DNA from 2 places in the Bowmanella yangjiangensis genome. Region 1 is predicted to be linked to the other one. Evidence: predicted binding sites of a transcription regulator. Region 1 holds the regulator's gene; the other holds the start of a gene.
The links. The regulator FliA, encoded in region 1, starts transcription of late flagellar genes. The targets are predictions, from matches to a motif close to CTAAAGNTNNNNNNNNNNNNGCCGATA.
Positions count from the first base shown of each region.

Region 1 (8,242 bases):
CTTCTTGCCGCTCTTTAGCAATATCCTCGAACTTCTTCGGCAGAAAATCTAATGCACCGGCATCCAATGCATCTAAAGTAGCTTGAGCACCGTCTTTGGTTAAAGAAGAAAACATTAAAATCGGCGTCGGATTACTGGCCATAATGCGCTTCACCGCACTAATACCATCCATGATCGGCATCTCGACATCCATGGTGATCACATCAGGCCGCAATTTAGCGGCCATATCTATGGCTTCCTGGCCGTTTTTGGCCTCTCCCACTACCGTCAGGCCCGGATCCTGGTTGAGGAAATCAGAAACCCGTCTACGAAAGAATGTCGAATCGTCGACAACCAGAACCTTGTATTGCATCAGTTAATTGCTTTTTTTGTCTTTAAGGCCTTTTTCGCATAACGCTTTAGTAGGCTTGGAATGTCCAGAATCAATGCGATACCGCCGTCACTGGTAATAGTCGCACCAGCCATACCTGGCGTACCTTGCAACAATGCGTCCAAAGGTTTAATTACCACTTCTTCCTGACCAATCAGGGCATCTACGACAAAACCTACTTGTTGGGTGCCAATCTGCACTACCACAACATGACCTTTACTGCGTTCAATCTGTACTTTTCCTTTACTACGATGCAACCATTCCTTCAGATAGAACAGCGGTATCGCTTTTGAACGAACAATCATGGTGAGCTGACTATCTACCGTGTTGGTCTTGCTCATATCCACATTAATAATTTCGCTCACCGCTGCCAACGGCAGCGCAAAGGTTTGCTCACCGACAATAACCATCAGGGTTGGCAATATCGCCAAGGTAAGCGGTACCTTAATCTCCAGTCGTGTTCCCACACCTTTTTCGGAATGGATATGCACAGTACCGTTTAGCTGGTTGATCTTGGTTTTCACCACATCCATACCCACGCCACGGCCGGAAATATCCGAAATTTCTGTTTTGGTAGAGAAACCAGGAGCAAAAATCAGATTGAAGGCTTCCACATCCGACATACGAGCGGCCGCATCGACATCCAACACGCCACGTTTAATCGCGATGTCCTTGAGTTTGTCAGGGTCCATCCCTTTACCATCATCTTCGATGGTCAGTAAAATATGATCGCCTTCCTGAGAAGCTGACAAGGTCACTGTACCTGTGCGTTTCTTGCCTGATGCTTCTCGTTCATCGGGCATCTCAATACCGTGATCAACAGAGTTTCTAACCAAGTGCACTAAAGGATCAGCCAAAGCCTCGACCAGGTTTTTATCCAGATCTGTCTCTTCACCAACCAGATTAAGGTTAATTTCCTTTTTCAGGCTGCGAGCTAAATCTCTAACCACCCGCGGGAATCGACCAAAGACTTTCTTGATGGGCTGCATGCGGGTCTTCATCACCGCACCTTGCAAATCACCCGTTACCACATCCAGGTTGGCAATAGCCTTGGACATGTCTTCGTTATTCAGGTTAACCCCAAGGCTTAACAAACGGTTACGTACTAATACCAATTCACCGACCATATTCATTATCTGGTCCAGACGTTTGGTATCCACCCGCACTGTGGTTTCCGCAGGCGGTGGAGCAGCCGCAGCTTTCTTATCTGCGCCTCGTAAAGCAGTACTAGCAGCCTTATCCTCATCTTCGTCTTCAGCGGCTTTGGCAACCGGCTTGCTGACAGGTTTAGCTGGCTCGGCTTTAGCCACCGGCGCACTGGCAACTTTGGCGTCGGTTTTAGGTTTAGCAGCTTCAACTTTAGCCACAGGTTTGGCATTGGCCTTTTCGGCCCCTGGCCCTTTGCCGGAACCATGTAACTGATCCAGCAAAGCTTCAAATTCATCGTCAGTAATATCGTCGCCGTCTACCGGTTCTGAAATAGGTGAGGCAGGAGCAGATGAAGCAGCCTGTTTTTGTGCGTTAAACTTGCCTTCACCATGCAACTGGTCCAGAAGGGCTTCGAATTCGTCGTCGGTGATATCTTCATCACCCACATTCAAGTCTATTGCAGGTGCCGTTGTATTGGCTGCTGAAGGGCCACCGGGGCCATGAAGTTCATCAAGCAAGGCTTCAAATTCATCTTCGGTGATATCGTCAATGCTGCCACCAGTTGACGCTTCACTACTAATCTCGGGTTCAGGAATAGGTTCTGGTTCGGGCTCGACAGGAGTACTGGCCACCTCATCTTCCGATTCAGGCTTACTTAAACGATGCAGGGCTTCAAGTACCTCGGGGGCCGCCGGTTCCAGTGGCTCACGGGCTTTGACGTTAGCGAACATTTCATTGATGCTGTCTAACGCTTGCAGGATGACATCCATCAATTCTGCGGTTACCTGACGCTTGCCGGTACGCAGAACATCAAACACGTTCTCCGCACCGTGACAGGCATCGACAAGTTCTGTCAGTGACAGAAACCCGGCACCACCTTTGACGGTATGGAAACCACGAAAAATGGCATTGAGCAGGTCAGCATCTTCAGGATTATTTTCTAAATCAACCAGTTGCTCTTGCAGCAGTTCGAGAATTTCTCCCGCTTCAACCAGGAAGTCCTGCAGGATATCCTCATCAACGTCAAAGGCCATGCATCAATTCCCCTTAAAACCCTAAGCTTGAAAGTAGATCATCAACGTCATCCTGACCAGTTACCACATCGTCCCGGCTAGCCGCATCAATGATTGGCCCTTCGGCCATTTCCTTGCTGGCCTCTTTTTTAGCTTGCTTGGCATCTTCGTCGATCTCAGGCTCGCCAAACACCGTTAGCATATGCACTAAGCTATCTTCTACTTCTTTAACTAGATCAATAACTTTGCGAATAACTTGGCCGGTGAGGTCTTGATACCCTTGTGCCATCAGCACTTCGGTCAGTAGCTCATTGAGTTTGGCAGAATCGCCGCTGGCCTGGTCAAGGAACTTGTCCATATCATGGCAGAGGGCTTTAAACTCGCCCAACTGTAGCTGCCGGGTCATGAGCTTCTTCCACTCAGGCAAGATACCGTTTATTTGGGCATTCAAGCGTTCTGCAATTGGCATACTGGTCTCAACCGCATCCATAGTGCGGTTGGCAGCATCTTCAGTGGTTTCAATGACGTAATTGAGGCGACTCTGCGCGTCAGGAATATCTTCCTGCGCCAAATCCGCGATACGCGCATCTAATTGAAAGTTATTCAGGGAATCGTGCAGCTGGCGGGTCAGCTTACCCACCTCGGCAAAAAGTTCCATGGAATCCGCCATAGTGATGGACTCCAATAACTGTGCCGCTCCCTGATTATCTCCCTGCTCAAGCAATGCCACCAACTGGCGGGCATCCTCAAGCGAAACAGGAGCTTGCTCGGTAATCGTCATTAAGGCGTTCCTTATGCGTTAGGATCCGCCAGGGACTACCCAAGGCGCTCAAATATCTTTTCGAGTTTCTCTTTTAGCGTGGCTGCGGTGAAGGGCTTCACAACATAGCCATTAACACCGGCTTGGGCCGCCGCTACGATCTGCTCTTTCTTCGCTTCCGCCGTGACCATCAGCACGGGAGTATGTTTGAGGTTGTCATCGGCTCGGATAGCGCGAAGCAGGTCGATACCCTGCATTCCCGGCATGTTCCAGTCCGTAATGACAAAATCAAAATCCCCCTGTTGCAGCATGGGCAATGCGGTACTGCCGTCATCAGCTTCCTGAACATTGGTAAAGCCCAGGTCTTTCAGTAAGTTCTTGATGATACGTCTCATCGTCGAGAAATCGTCGACAACAAGAATTTTCATGTTTTTATCCAAAACTGCCTCCAGTGAGGATTCAACCAACTGTTATTCTTATTAAATTTTATTCCATTTGCCAGCTTTGCATGCGAGTTCTAAGTCTCAACATGGCTTGGCTATGGATTTGACTGACCCGAGACTCACTGACTTCAAGGACTTCGCCGATCTCTCTGAGGTTCAGTTCTTCGTCATAATAGAGTGAGAGCACAATGGCTTCCCGTTCAGGCAAGGTAGTAATAGCATGGGCCAACGCTTTTTGAAACGATCCTTGTAACAAATCATCAAAGGGTGCATCCGTCCCTCGTGTTTGCTCAGTACTGATTACATCCTCAGTCACCCCAAGGTCTTCTATACCTACCAAACGACCTGCATTCACTTCATTGAGCATCTGGTGATATTCATCCAGGCTAACCTGAAGCTTAGCGGCCACATCGGCATCACGGGCATCTCCGCCAGTTTCACGCTCTACAGATTGAATAGCCTCAGCGATAGCGCGACTATTTTTATGCACAGAGCGGGGCGTCCAATCACCTTTTCGAATTTCATCCAGCATGGCACCCCGTATGCGAATGCCTGCAAAGGTTTCAAAACTGGCACCTTTAGAACCGTCAAAGTTTTTGGCCGCTTCCAGCAAACCAATCATGCCAGCCTGAATCAAATCGTCAACCAATACACTGGCAGGCAGGCGAGCCATCAGGTGATGCGCGATACGTTTAACCAGCGAGGCGTGTTGCTCAACCAGCTTGGTTTTACTATCGAATTGCTGATAGGCGGCTGCTTTATTATTCACTCTTTATCTCTGTGGACCGCGGAATTCTGATTTACCAACTGTTCCAGGAAAAATTCTAAGTGCCCCCCCGGCTGGGTAGGAATTGGCCAACGTAGCGCCTGCTTGGCCAGATTAGAAATAGCCACAGCAGCTGGAGAGCTTGGGTAAGCCTCCACTATCGACTTCTGACGACGCACCGCTTTACGAATATTTTCATCAAACGGAATGGTGGCCACTAATTCCAAAGCAACGTCCAGGAAACGGTTAGTTACTTTGGACAGTTTAGCAAAGAGTTCCTGACCTTCACGGACGTTACGCACCATGTTGGCAACAATTTTAAAACGAAACACACCATGGTCACGGTTCAGTATCTTAATTAGCGCGTAAGCATCGGTGAGCGAGGTAGGCTCATCACATACCACCACCATGATATCCTGGGCTGCCCGTGAAAAGCTCAGCACCATATCCGAGATACCGGCAGCGGTATCTACAATCAACACATCAATTTTGCTGCGCAGTTCGCTAAAAGCGCGGATTAAACCGGCATGCTCCGTGGGCGTTAGTTCTGTCATGGACTGCGAGCCCGATGTCGCCGGAGCGATTTTCACGCCATACGGGCCTTCAACCAAGACTTCTTCGAGCAGGCATTCACCTGACAACACATGGGAAAGATTCTTTTCGACCCGCAGGCCCAACATAACGTCGACGTTGGCCAACCCCAAGTCGGCATCCAAAACCAGAACCCGTTTTCCTTGCTTAGCCATCGAAATAGCAGTGTTCAGCGTGATGTTGGTTTTTCCCACCCCGCCTTTGCCACCGGTGACGGCGATAACTTTAATGAGATTGGGCTGGTTCATTCGTCTTAAGCTACTCGCTTGATCCTCAATCATAATGATACTGCTGAGTTTACAACCTGCTGAGTTCTTGTGGGAGTTAAAGCATACTGCTTAAACAGCCTTGCTGCACAAGAAATTATGTACTTGGCATCAGCCACTTTAATGTCCTCGGGTACTTTCTGTCCATCCGTCAAATAACCGACGGGTAAACGATGCTCCAAGGCCAGGCTGATGGCTTCGCCGAGACTGTAACACTCATCCAGTTTAGTGAAAATACAACCTTGCAAAGAAATCTGCTGATAAGTTGCCAACTGGTGCTCCATTACTCGATGTTGAGCATTAGCAGCCAGCACCAGATAATGTTTGATATTAGCATAGGATGATTGAGTCAAAGTATCTAACTGTTTGATTAGTCTGGTGTCTCTTTGACTAAATCCGGCGGTATCAATCAATACCAGGCCCTTATTACGGAACTGGTGAAGTAAATCGGATAATTCCTCCGCACTGGCGGCTTTCTTGACGGTACAGCCGATAATCTTGCCGTAAGTAGACAATTGCTCATAGGCCGCAATGCGATAGCTGTCGATGGTAATCAGGGCAACCTGATTAGCACCGTGGCGTTGTGCATATTGCGCGGCTAGTTTGGCAATAGTGGTGGTTTTACCTGTACCTGTTGGCCCCATCAAAGCCACTACGCCGCCTTTGCCCAGAATATCATTCTGCGTGGTATGCAAACGGTTGGCTAACAGCTTGAGTAAGAAAACCCAAGCATCTCGCTCTTCGCATTGGGCGGGCGCATAGGAAACTACCTGCTCGGCCAGGGACGGGGTAATGCCCATGCGAACCAGCTTGTCGATAAGATAACCATGCAAAGGCCTGGCCTGCTGTCTTTCCTGCTTTATCAGTCCCGCTACCTGGAATTCCAGCACATTGCGCAGAGATTTCAGCTCCTGACGGATATCATTCAGTTCTGCGTCATCATGCCGTGTAACCGGCGCACTTTTTGGACTGGCAGAAACGCTCTGTTCAACCACAGGTTGAGCCGCTGGAGTCTGCTGGCTTTGTTTTTCTAACAGTGCTTTGAGGCTATCTGGTCCTGAGTCACCGATGATCTCGCTAAGGCTGGGAGTTTTGGGCAGACTGCTGGCTGCAACTTTAGGTTTAGCGATGACATCTGCGCCGGATTTAGGAGCTGGTGTTTTTCTTACCGGTTCACGATCATAGGCCGCCACTATTTCGATACCATCTGCCACTTTCTTGTTTGACATAATGACTGCATCGCCACCCAGTTCATCTTTGACCTGAGCTAAAGCGTCGCGCATATCTTTGCCATAGAAACGTCTGATCTTCACATTTACCCCCTACGTCAGCTTACTGGCCTACGGCACTGACAATCTTAATCTGTTTGTCGTCAGGAACTTCCTGATAAGACAATACGTGCAATCCTGCGATGGCGTGTTTTAGGAACCTGGACAGTACCGGTCTCAACATACCTGAGGTCAGAAGTACTGCGGGCTCTCCCGCCAGTTCTTGCTGCTGTGCGGCATCCGCTAGAGATTGTTGCAGTCGCTCAGCCAGACCAGGTTCGATACCGGCTCCATCGCCACCACCCGCCTGTAACGACTGATGCAACATCTGTTCCAATTCGGGTGCCAAAGTAATAACAGGTATTTCTTTGCTGCTGCCGTTGATTTCCTGGGTGATCAGACGCTTAAGAGCGATACGCACGGCGGACACCAGCACGTCGGGATCTTGACTCTTAGGCCCGTATTCGCACAGCGTTTGTACAATGCTGCGCAAGTCACGGATGGGGATGCCTTCATACAACAAGGTTTGCAGCACTTTGACCACCGTGCTCATCGGCAGAATATCCGGCACCAGACCTTCTACCAACTTAGGATTTTGTTTGGCCAGCATGTCCAGAAGCTGCTGCACTTCTTCATAACCCAGTAATTGATAGGCATTATTGGTCAATAGCTGGCTTAAATGGGTAGCCACTACGGTTGCGGCATCCACCACTGTGTAACCTAAGGTCTGGGCATGTTCACGCTGGGAAGGTTTAATCCATACCGCATCCAAACCAAAAGCTGGATCCTTTGTGGGCTTGCCCTCTAACTTGCCGAATACCTGGCCGGGATTGATAGCCAGTTCCTGATCATGGGTGATATCCGCTTCACCAATAGTCACACCCAACATAGCGATAGTGTAGGTGTTGGGATTCAGATCCAGATTGTCACGGATATGCACAGGAGGAATAAGAAACCCCAGCTCTTGGGATAGCTTCTTACGCACCCCTTTGATACGAGCCAACAACTCGCCACCCTGGGTTTTATCCACTAGAGGAATCAAACGATAGCCAACTTCCAGGCCGATAGTGTCAACGTGCTGAACGTCATCCCAACCCAGTTCTTTGGCTTCGGCAGGGGCGCGCGTTTGTTCGGGTACCAGTTCACCGGCAGCCGGTTGTTCCAGCTCTTTTTGCTCACGCCACCAATCGTAATAAGCGTAACCACCAATTAAGGCAGCAAAGCCTAAGAAAGCCAAATGCGGCATGCCAGGTACAATGCCCATAACAAACAGAATGCCGGTCGTAATGTACAATGCGCGTCTATTACCCAATTGTTTCTTTACTTCGCCGCCCATGTCTTGGGAGTCATTTTCTCGAGTCACAATAATGGCAGTAGCAACAGACAAGAGCAGCGACGGAATTTGAGCAACCAGGCCATCACCGATAGTCAGAATAGTGTAGATCTCAATAGCGTTACCGAAGGTCAGGTCATGCTGAATCATGCCGATGAATAGCCCACCGACAATATTGATCAACATAATAAACAAGCCGGCAATGGCATCCCCTTTAACGAATTTGGAGGCACCATCCATAGAGCCGTAAAAGTCAGCTTCTGTGGTAATTTCCTGACGGCGG
Region 1 covers NZ_JAHDJU010000001.1:824,180-832,421, reverse strand. The annotation lists gene KJY73_RS03780 (protein-glutamate methylesterase/protein-glutamine glutaminase) at 1-352, opposite strand, end outside; gene KJY73_RS03775 (chemotaxis protein CheA) at 352-2,553, opposite strand; gene KJY73_RS03770 (protein phosphatase CheZ) at 2,567-3,313, opposite strand; gene cheY (chemotaxis response regulator CheY) at 3,349-3,732, opposite strand; gene KJY73_RS03760 (RNA polymerase sigma factor FliA) at 3,779-4,504, opposite strand; gene KJY73_RS03755 (MinD/ParA family protein) at 4,501-5,373, opposite strand; gene flhF (flagellar biosynthesis protein FlhF) at 5,370-6,671, opposite strand; gene flhA (flagellar biosynthesis protein FlhA) at 6,691-8,242, opposite strand, start outside.

Region 2 (8,242 bases), 230 kb from region 1:
GAAATATTACTCAGGTTACGAATCGTTGACTGGAAACGGTTTTGAATCGCACCCAAATCTGCGCGCTCACCACCAATGATAGATATAGCCATGTCTACTGAGCCCAATGCCCTCGATGCATCTGCGGCCGTGGCAACTGAGACATCATTACCCGCTCCGAACAACCCGGTGGGGGTAAATCCTCCGGGACGGGAAATATTTACACTAATAGTCTGGCCTGCGTTGGCACCAACCAGGAATACCGCTGAATAGGTTCCATCCAGTATATTCACTCCACCAAACTGTGATGTAACAGCAATTCGGCTGATTTCTTGCTTCAAAGCAGAAACTTCTTTTTGCAGCGCTAAACGGTCTGATGAGCTATTAATACCGTTTTGCGACTGGACCGCCAGTACTCGGATTCGCTGTAGTGCTGTGGTAATTTCCTGCATAGCCCCTTCAGCTGTCTGCGCCAGGGATATACCATCATTAGCATTACGCACGGCCATATTCAGCCCCATGATCTGGGATGTCATTCGGTCAGAAATCTGCAGACCTGCAGCATCATCTTTGGCGCTATTGATCCTAAAACCCGAAGACAGACGCTCAAAGGCAGTGTTTAAATTGCTACTGGAAGTAAACAACTGCCTCGTAGCATTTAATGACGATACGTTAGTACTTACATACAAGCTCATGATTTTCTCCTAACTTTGCGCCTGATATTGTTTTTTTTATATTTGGCTATGTACTTAAAAATTTTTGGCACGACATGTGCAATTATTTCTATGTAGTCAGGAAACTGACTCATGGCTTGCAGGTCCCTCAACCTGTAAATCATGTGAGTGAGCGAAAGCTCTGGCCGTTCTGACAGGTTTGATGGCCTACCTCAAACCTCTCACTACCTCCTGGCATCGAGCCTGTCAGTCGGCCACTATCCAATCCATCTATTATCCCTGCAGTAACTGTAAAGCCGACTGAGGTCTTTGATTGGCTTGGCCTAAGACTGTGGTACTGGCCTGTTGAATAATCTGCCAGCGGGTAAGTTCTGCCGTCTCAACGGCAAAGTCTGTGTCACGAATACGCGATCTTGCCGCCGATACGTTTTCAGAGATATTACTCAGGTTGCGTATGGTTGACTGAAAGCGGTTCTGAATGGCACCTAAGTCAGCACGCTCACCACCGATAGTGGAAATCGCCAGATCTACCAGGCCCAATGCGCGTGACGCCTCTGCTGCACTGGCTACAGATACATCATTTCCAGCACCGAACAGACCTGTAGGTGTAAAACCACCTGGACGTGAGATATTTACGCTGATGGTTTGGCCGGCGTTGGCACCTACCAAAAACACCGCGGAATAGGTTCCATCAAGAATATTCACTCCACCAAATTGCGAAGTGATTGCGATACGGCTGATCTCTTGTTTAAGTGCTGAGACTTCTTTTTGCAGCGCCAGTCGGTCAGCTGAGCTGTTGATACCGTTTTGAGACTGAACAGCCAATACCCGGATACGCTGCAGTGCTGTGGTAATCTCCTGCATTGCGCCTTCCGCAGTTTGTGCCAGAGATATACCATCATTGGCATTTCGTACTGCCATGTTCAATCCCATGACCTGAGAAGTCATACGATCTGAGATCTGTAGACCTGCCGCGTCATCTTTGGCGCTGTTAATCCTAAATCCCGAAGACAAGCGCTCAAAAGCGGTGTTCAGATTCATATTTGACGTGAATAACTGTCTAGTCGCGTTCAACGACGAGACGTTGGTGCTTACATATAGACTCATGTTTTTTCTCCTAACTTGATAAATATTCAAGCCAGACTTGTTATTTTTATTAGTTATCTGACTTTAGATAAGCCTATCTTTTTGTTTTTATTGGCTTATCCTGCATCTGAGCTGTTTTTATTTTTGTTACTCAGTGCTTATGCTTAGGTTATCGAGCAAATCGGATGAAAACTTTAGGAAAAAATTTAGAAACGCATAAAATCCCGAAAAACACTTGGTTTTTCAGGATGTTACTCTTACTACCGGAAGGGAAACAGACCGGGGTTTCCCCCGGTCAAATCGCTCTACGTTAGGAGAGATTGAGCGAAATCACGCATTGAACCAAGACCCATCGACACTACCTCCTGGCATCGGCTCAATGCTTATCTGCTTATCTGCTTATCCCAGCAACTGCAAGGCTGCCTGAGGACGCTGATTAGCCTGCGATAGCACCGTGGTGCTGGCTTGCTGGATAATCTGGTTGCGCGTCAGTTCAGCGGTCTCTGTTGCAAAGTCAGTATCACGAATCCGTGAACGGGCACCCGCCACGTTCTCAGAGATGTTGCTGAGGTTGCGAATGGTTGACTGGAAGCGGTTCTGTAAGGCACCCAGGTCAGCACGAATGCCTCCAATCGCAGAAATTGCGTCATCTATAGTGCCTAAGGCAGTAGAAGCACCGCCAATAGTTGCCACGCTGGTCGCAGCCAGACCCAAGCCTGTCGCGCTGAATCCGCCGATACCGAGCTTATTCGCTGACAGGTTAACAGAGATAGTCTGTCCAGCATTTGCACCGACCAGGAATGCCGCTGAGTAGCCGCCTTTCAGCAAATCAACACCAGCAAACTGAGTGGTTGTGGCAATACGTGAAATCTCAGATTTCAGCGCAGATACTTCTTTTTGCAGTGCAGCACGGTCAGCTGAGCTGTTGATACCATTTTGTGACTGTACCGCTAGCACACGGATACGCTGCAAAGAAGTAGTAATTTCTTGCAAAGCACCTTCAGCAGTTTGGGTCAGTGAAATTGCATCGTTAGCGTTACGCACAGCCTGATTCAACCCCTGGACTTGCGAGGTCATACGATCAGTGATCTGCAAGCCTGCGGCATCATCAGCAGCGCGGTTAATACGGAAACCAGAAGACAGACGCTCGAATGAGACATTCAATGCTGATCCGGAGTTGAACAATTGACGTTGCGCATTGATAGACGAAACGTTGGTGTTAACGTATAAGGACATAAACCTCTCCTACACTCTCAGTCCAGCAGTCGCTGGCATCCGGCTCACGCCGAAGGTTAAAAACACTTTAAGAACAATAACTTTGGTTAAAAAGTTAGTGTTACTGGCTCTCTCGCTTAAGGTTATCGACGCCCCGGCAAACTCCTTTAGAAAAATTTTGCCACCCCGGCAAAAAAGCGGAAAAAACTTGCCGCCTTTGCATTCCGAAACAACTTGCGTTTCAATAACTTTCTAGAAAATTGGGTTAGAAAAGAAAAATGCGTGAACAGTGGCAATCTTGTATATGGCAGCGAGCCCAACACAATGCGTTTACCGATTTATGCGAATTCAATGGCATGTTGGTGTGTAGTTTCCGGGAAGCGACCAACCATATCAGTCCAGATGGCGTAATCAGGCTGTTGTATTTGGATTTGCAGGGGAAGCTGATTCGTCATCAACAGGTAAACATGCCAGGGGCTGATCTTCGCGATCCAAAATTATCCCTGACACCAGATGGAAAACTGCTTTTGCTCGCCTATGCCAAGGTATACAACGGCCAACCAGAGCCTATGTATAGACAGGCCTACAGTTGGCAAACACCAGATGGAAAGAGTTGGTCAACAGCCAAGCCATTAGGCGACAAAAACTGGTGGTTGTGGCGTATACGATGGCACCAAGACAAGGCTTATGGCGTGGGTTACAACCGAGAAGCGCAGAACACCAGGTTGTACGCAGGCTTTCCACGCAGAACTTTTCAATGTATCGAACCGCACCTGTTCAGCCAGCGAAAACAACGAAAGGGTTATCCCAACGAAAGTGATATGTACTTTAGTGATGATGGTACAGCCCATGTTTTGCTGCGCCGAGACGCCGACAGCTGTACCGCCCAGTTTGGGGTATCCAAACCGCCTTATAGGCGCTGGACCTGGCACGATTTGGGTTTTTATCTGGGCGGACCAACCATGTTGAAACTGTCTAAAAACTACGTAATTCTGGCTGGACGAATCTGGCAACAACCTGGCCCAAAGACTGCACTGGTATTATTAGAGATAGCAACAATGAAACCCTCTTTGTTGCATGTTTTTCCCTCTGGTGGCGACACCAGCTACCCAGGCCTCGTCAAACGTGGCAAAGATTTGTATGTGAGTTACTACTCCAGCCACCAACAGAACAAAACCTGTATTTACCTTACAAAACTCACGCTAGATGACGTATTACTCAGTTGAGTCATGCGCCCTCCAGCGCGGCATTATCTTACATAATCAAACAGAGACAGGCTGGTTACCCGTGAAAATGTTGCCTGGGCTGCCTGCAGCGCCGTCTCCTGGCGACTAAGATCGGATACCGCCTTGGCATAGTCGACATCCTGAACCACAGATCGTGCTTCCTTGGTCGCAATTTCCAAATCCAGATTGGATTCATAAACCGCGCTCGACACATTTAATCGCCCCCCCACGCCGGAGGTAGCTGCACCTAAGGCATTTAAACCGTTGTCCATACCGATAATGGCATCATCTAAGGCAACCAGAAAATCCTGCTGGGGAATATCGGGATCATCCAGGGCAACAAAAAAATCATCTAATGTTTGCGCGAGATTTTTCTTTTCAGGCGGGTTCAATGAAAAGTCCAGGGTATCACCAGGCGCACCATCTATAGTGAACTGCAGTCCATTGAAAGTAAAAGGTTGCCCAGAGGTAAAATTAAAAGTGCCTAGATTGGCTCCCGTACCAACATTTGTCACCGTAACCTGATCGCCAGCCGGATTCACTTGGATCTGATAATCATTATTGGCGGGCGTAACCGCATCGTAATTCTGCTTGTGAAAGCGGTCCAAATCGTTCTGCTCACTGATTCTCATGGAAGCATCGGCAGCGGTAGTGGCAGTAACAGATGCCTTAAATCGGGCAAACACATCTTCAAACACGGATTTGCCTGAGTCATTTCCCTGAATTTGCACCGACGGAGACAATTGATAATTGGTTGTTCCTTCGTCGCCCTGAAAATAGTATTTATTGCCCGTCGCACTGGGGTCATACACAAAGGCCGGGGACTTAGATTGATAGCCGGCGAAAATATATTCACCTGCGGCATTTTTCGAATTCATCAGGTCAAACACCTGGTCGCGAATTTCCGCAATTTCCACACCAATAGCAGCCCGGCTTTCCGGCGTCATCGCTCCACTACCCGCCTGGATAGCCAATGTTCTCGCCTTCGTCACGGCTTCATTGATGTTGCGCATCACCGCTTCCTGCTCTTTCAAGGAGCCGGTTAATAATTCGTTGTTGCGCTGAAACTGTGTGATCTGATCGAGCTCTTCGGTCAGGCGAATTACCTTTGAAGCGCCCACAGGATCATCCGAGGGTCTGAGCAACTTTTTACCAGAAGACAAGCGCTGCTGAGTATCGGAGAGCTCTCCCTGCCCATTGAGAATATTGTTGATACCGCGGTCGAACAATTGACTGGTTGAAATTCTCATCCTGTTACCTCACTACCTTGCTGCACTTAGGATAGTATCGAATAGACTCTGTGCCGTGCTTAATATTCTTGCAGAAGCGGCATAAGCTTGTTGGAAACGAATCAAATTAGCCGCTTCTTCATCCAGACTGACTCCCGACACCGACTGAAACCAATCGGTAGATTGCTGAACCATCGCCTTAGCGGCTTTTAACTCAATATTGGCAGATGCTGCTTTTTCACCTACTGAACTGACGGTATCCGCATAAGCTCCATGAAAGGTTGTAGCATTCTGATCACTATAGGGTTTACTGGCATCTCGACGAACCGTATTGACATCCTGCAAGCCCGCCAAAGCAAGGCCGTTACGGTTATCATCCACACCGTCGGTATTGTAACCTATGGAGAAAGTATCGCCGGCTTTGGGTACGCCTTCCAAACTAATATCATAACCTGGGTAATCGGCCTGAGCCGGAGGGCTAAACGCCGCAGGCCAACCTGGCGTTCCCTTGGCTTGTTCAAGCAGATTGCGTAGATCCGCGGCACCGGTGACCGTAGTGATAACAGTACCCGCGCTATCCAATACTTCAAAAGTATCAGCGGCGGTAAAACGAATTTGCGTAGGAGCCCCCACACCACCACCAGGCGCTACTCCTGGGCCATGTAATCCACCTGCGCCGTCAAATGCAGATGTATTGGGATCAAAGGGCGCCGTATTATCTACATGGGTATTAGTCACCTCAGTTGATACCACGACTGCCGATCCCAGGTTGTTGATGCTACCTTCGGCTTTAATGGGAGAGGCAAAGGCCAAATCTTCACCACGCAGCACATCTACATCAATTTGCGACGCGGCGTTGCGCGTGGGTTGCAGTAAAAATCTGTCATCAACAGCATAAGCGCCACTGGGGAACTCTAGCTCCAGGCCATCGCCAATTTTGTTCCAGTTCCCCGCCCCTGTCACCAACGCATTGGCGCCAGAGAAGTTGTAAACAATAGGGTTGCCATTGGTATCCAGGGTTGGTGAACCGTCGGCATTAAATAGCTCGACCGTGGCATCCAAAGTCGGTGGTGCGCCAGCATTTACCGCGTTAATTGTAACTCGGTAGTCAGAGGTGGTTAGATGCTCAGCCTGGTTTTCTTCAACCCTACCGTTCATTAACAAGTTAGAGGAGGAGTTATCCTGATAGCCCAAAGCTTGAAACTCTGGCAGTTCAAACAACTTGGCACCCAGCTGGCCGTCGTAGTCCATACCCAACTGATTTTGTTCATTCATGGCATCAGCAAAGGCCAGTGCCAATTGACCAAGCTCACGTTGCTTAGGACCGAGCACCTCATCACGATAGGAAAACAGGCCGCCCATTTTCCCGCCCATATCGGTCTCGTCCACGCCAAGCGTCACGGGGGCGCTGGAAGCCACCAAAGTTAGCTTGCGACGTTGCGCATCGGGATCGCCACTAATTTGGAACAGGTTAAAAACTCCCGCTTCCATCACCAGCGCTTCGCCATTTTTGAGATGCACTAAGGTTGAACCATCGTCCATAGTGCGAGTTTCAATTGATACGATCTCAGACAGCTTTTGAATCGCCAAGTCCCGTTCATTTCGCAGTACACCGGCTTCCTGCTGGGTTGAAGCACTCTCCACATAGCGGATTTGATCATTCAGGGTAGAGATGGTCTTAATCAGATCATTGGCTTCCAAGGTCACACTTGCCAGTTCCTGATTGACGTCTTTTTCCATCTGTCGCATGTACTTAGCCAGGCTGGACATACGTTCCATCAACGAATTGGCTTCCCCCAATACCAAATCCCGGGACGCCAGATTGCCTGGTTCATCAATGGCTGTTTGCATAGAGGCAAAGAAACGACTGAGGCTGCCGGAAATGCTGTTTGCTTCGCTGGCCAGCATGTTGTCCAGTTGCGATATTTTGTCGTAGAACGCCTGAGCTTCCCCCAGTGTTGAAGTATCTCTGCGCAATTGGTTCTGTGCGAAAGTATTGAGTATGCGCTCTGTTGTGCCGCGCCCCACCCCTCCGGTTAACTCAGCAACGTAGGTGGTACGTTCACGCACAAAGCCTTCGGTATTCACGTTGGCAATGTTATTACCTGTGGTACGCAACATGTTGTTATGCGCATTGATTGCCGACGAGGCAATATTCAAAAGATCAGCGCTACGAATCAGGGTCATCGAAGTTCCCAATAAAGCTTGTGCGGAATCGACAACTTGGCAAGTGTCAATTCCTGATACCTTGGCAAATTAAAAGCAAAAATTACGCCAATATGAGATTTTAGGGTGGGCCGCCGCCATGAGAATCAAGGCAGACGATTAAGGACTTGTAAAATTTTATCGCTGTAGTTGGGGTCTGTGGCATAGCCGGCTTGTTGCAACGCATTGAAGTAATTGCGGCTATCCGCTGCTTGCTCAACGGCCTTGCTGTAGCGGGGGTTATCACGGACAAACTGCACATAATCTTGCATTGCATCCGCAAAAGATTCATATGCTCTGAACGCTGCTTTTTGAGGTTTAGCCACCCCCTGCTGATACTCTAGGGTACCCACCACAGCCTTATCACCCTGCCAGCGGCTATCCGCTTTGATGCCAAAGAGATTGTGACTGTTCTGTCCTGAGGACATATGGATCATCTGCTGACCCCAGCCAGTCTCCACGGCGGCTTGAGCCACTAATGCTTTGGGATCTAAGCCCAACTGTCTGGCCGCCTTTTCAGCATGTGGCAGCAAAGCGGCAACAAATTCCTCCGCATTAGCAAAAGCTGGCTGTTTATTGCCGGGCAAGCTAACCGGTCCTAATACGTTCTGCTGAATGTTCTCCAGCG
Region 2 covers NZ_JAHDJU010000001.1:1,050,062-1,058,303, reverse strand. The annotation lists gene KJY73_RS04730 (flagellin N-terminal helical domain-containing protein) at 1-674, opposite strand, end outside; gene KJY73_RS04725 (flagellin N-terminal helical domain-containing protein) at 927-1,760, opposite strand; gene KJY73_RS04720 (flagellin N-terminal helical domain-containing protein) at 2,139-2,975, opposite strand; gene KJY73_RS04715 (hypothetical protein) at 3,233-4,180, shown strand; gene flgL (flagellar hook-associated protein FlgL) at 4,204-5,430, opposite strand; gene flgK (flagellar hook-associated protein FlgK) at 5,443-7,596, opposite strand; gene flgJ (flagellar assembly peptidoglycan hydrolase FlgJ) at 7,722-8,242, opposite strand, start outside.
Region 2: KJY73_RS04720 (flagellin N-terminal helical domain-containing protein) is a predicted target of FliA. The motif match lies at 3,099-3,125, and genes of this name have one in related genera.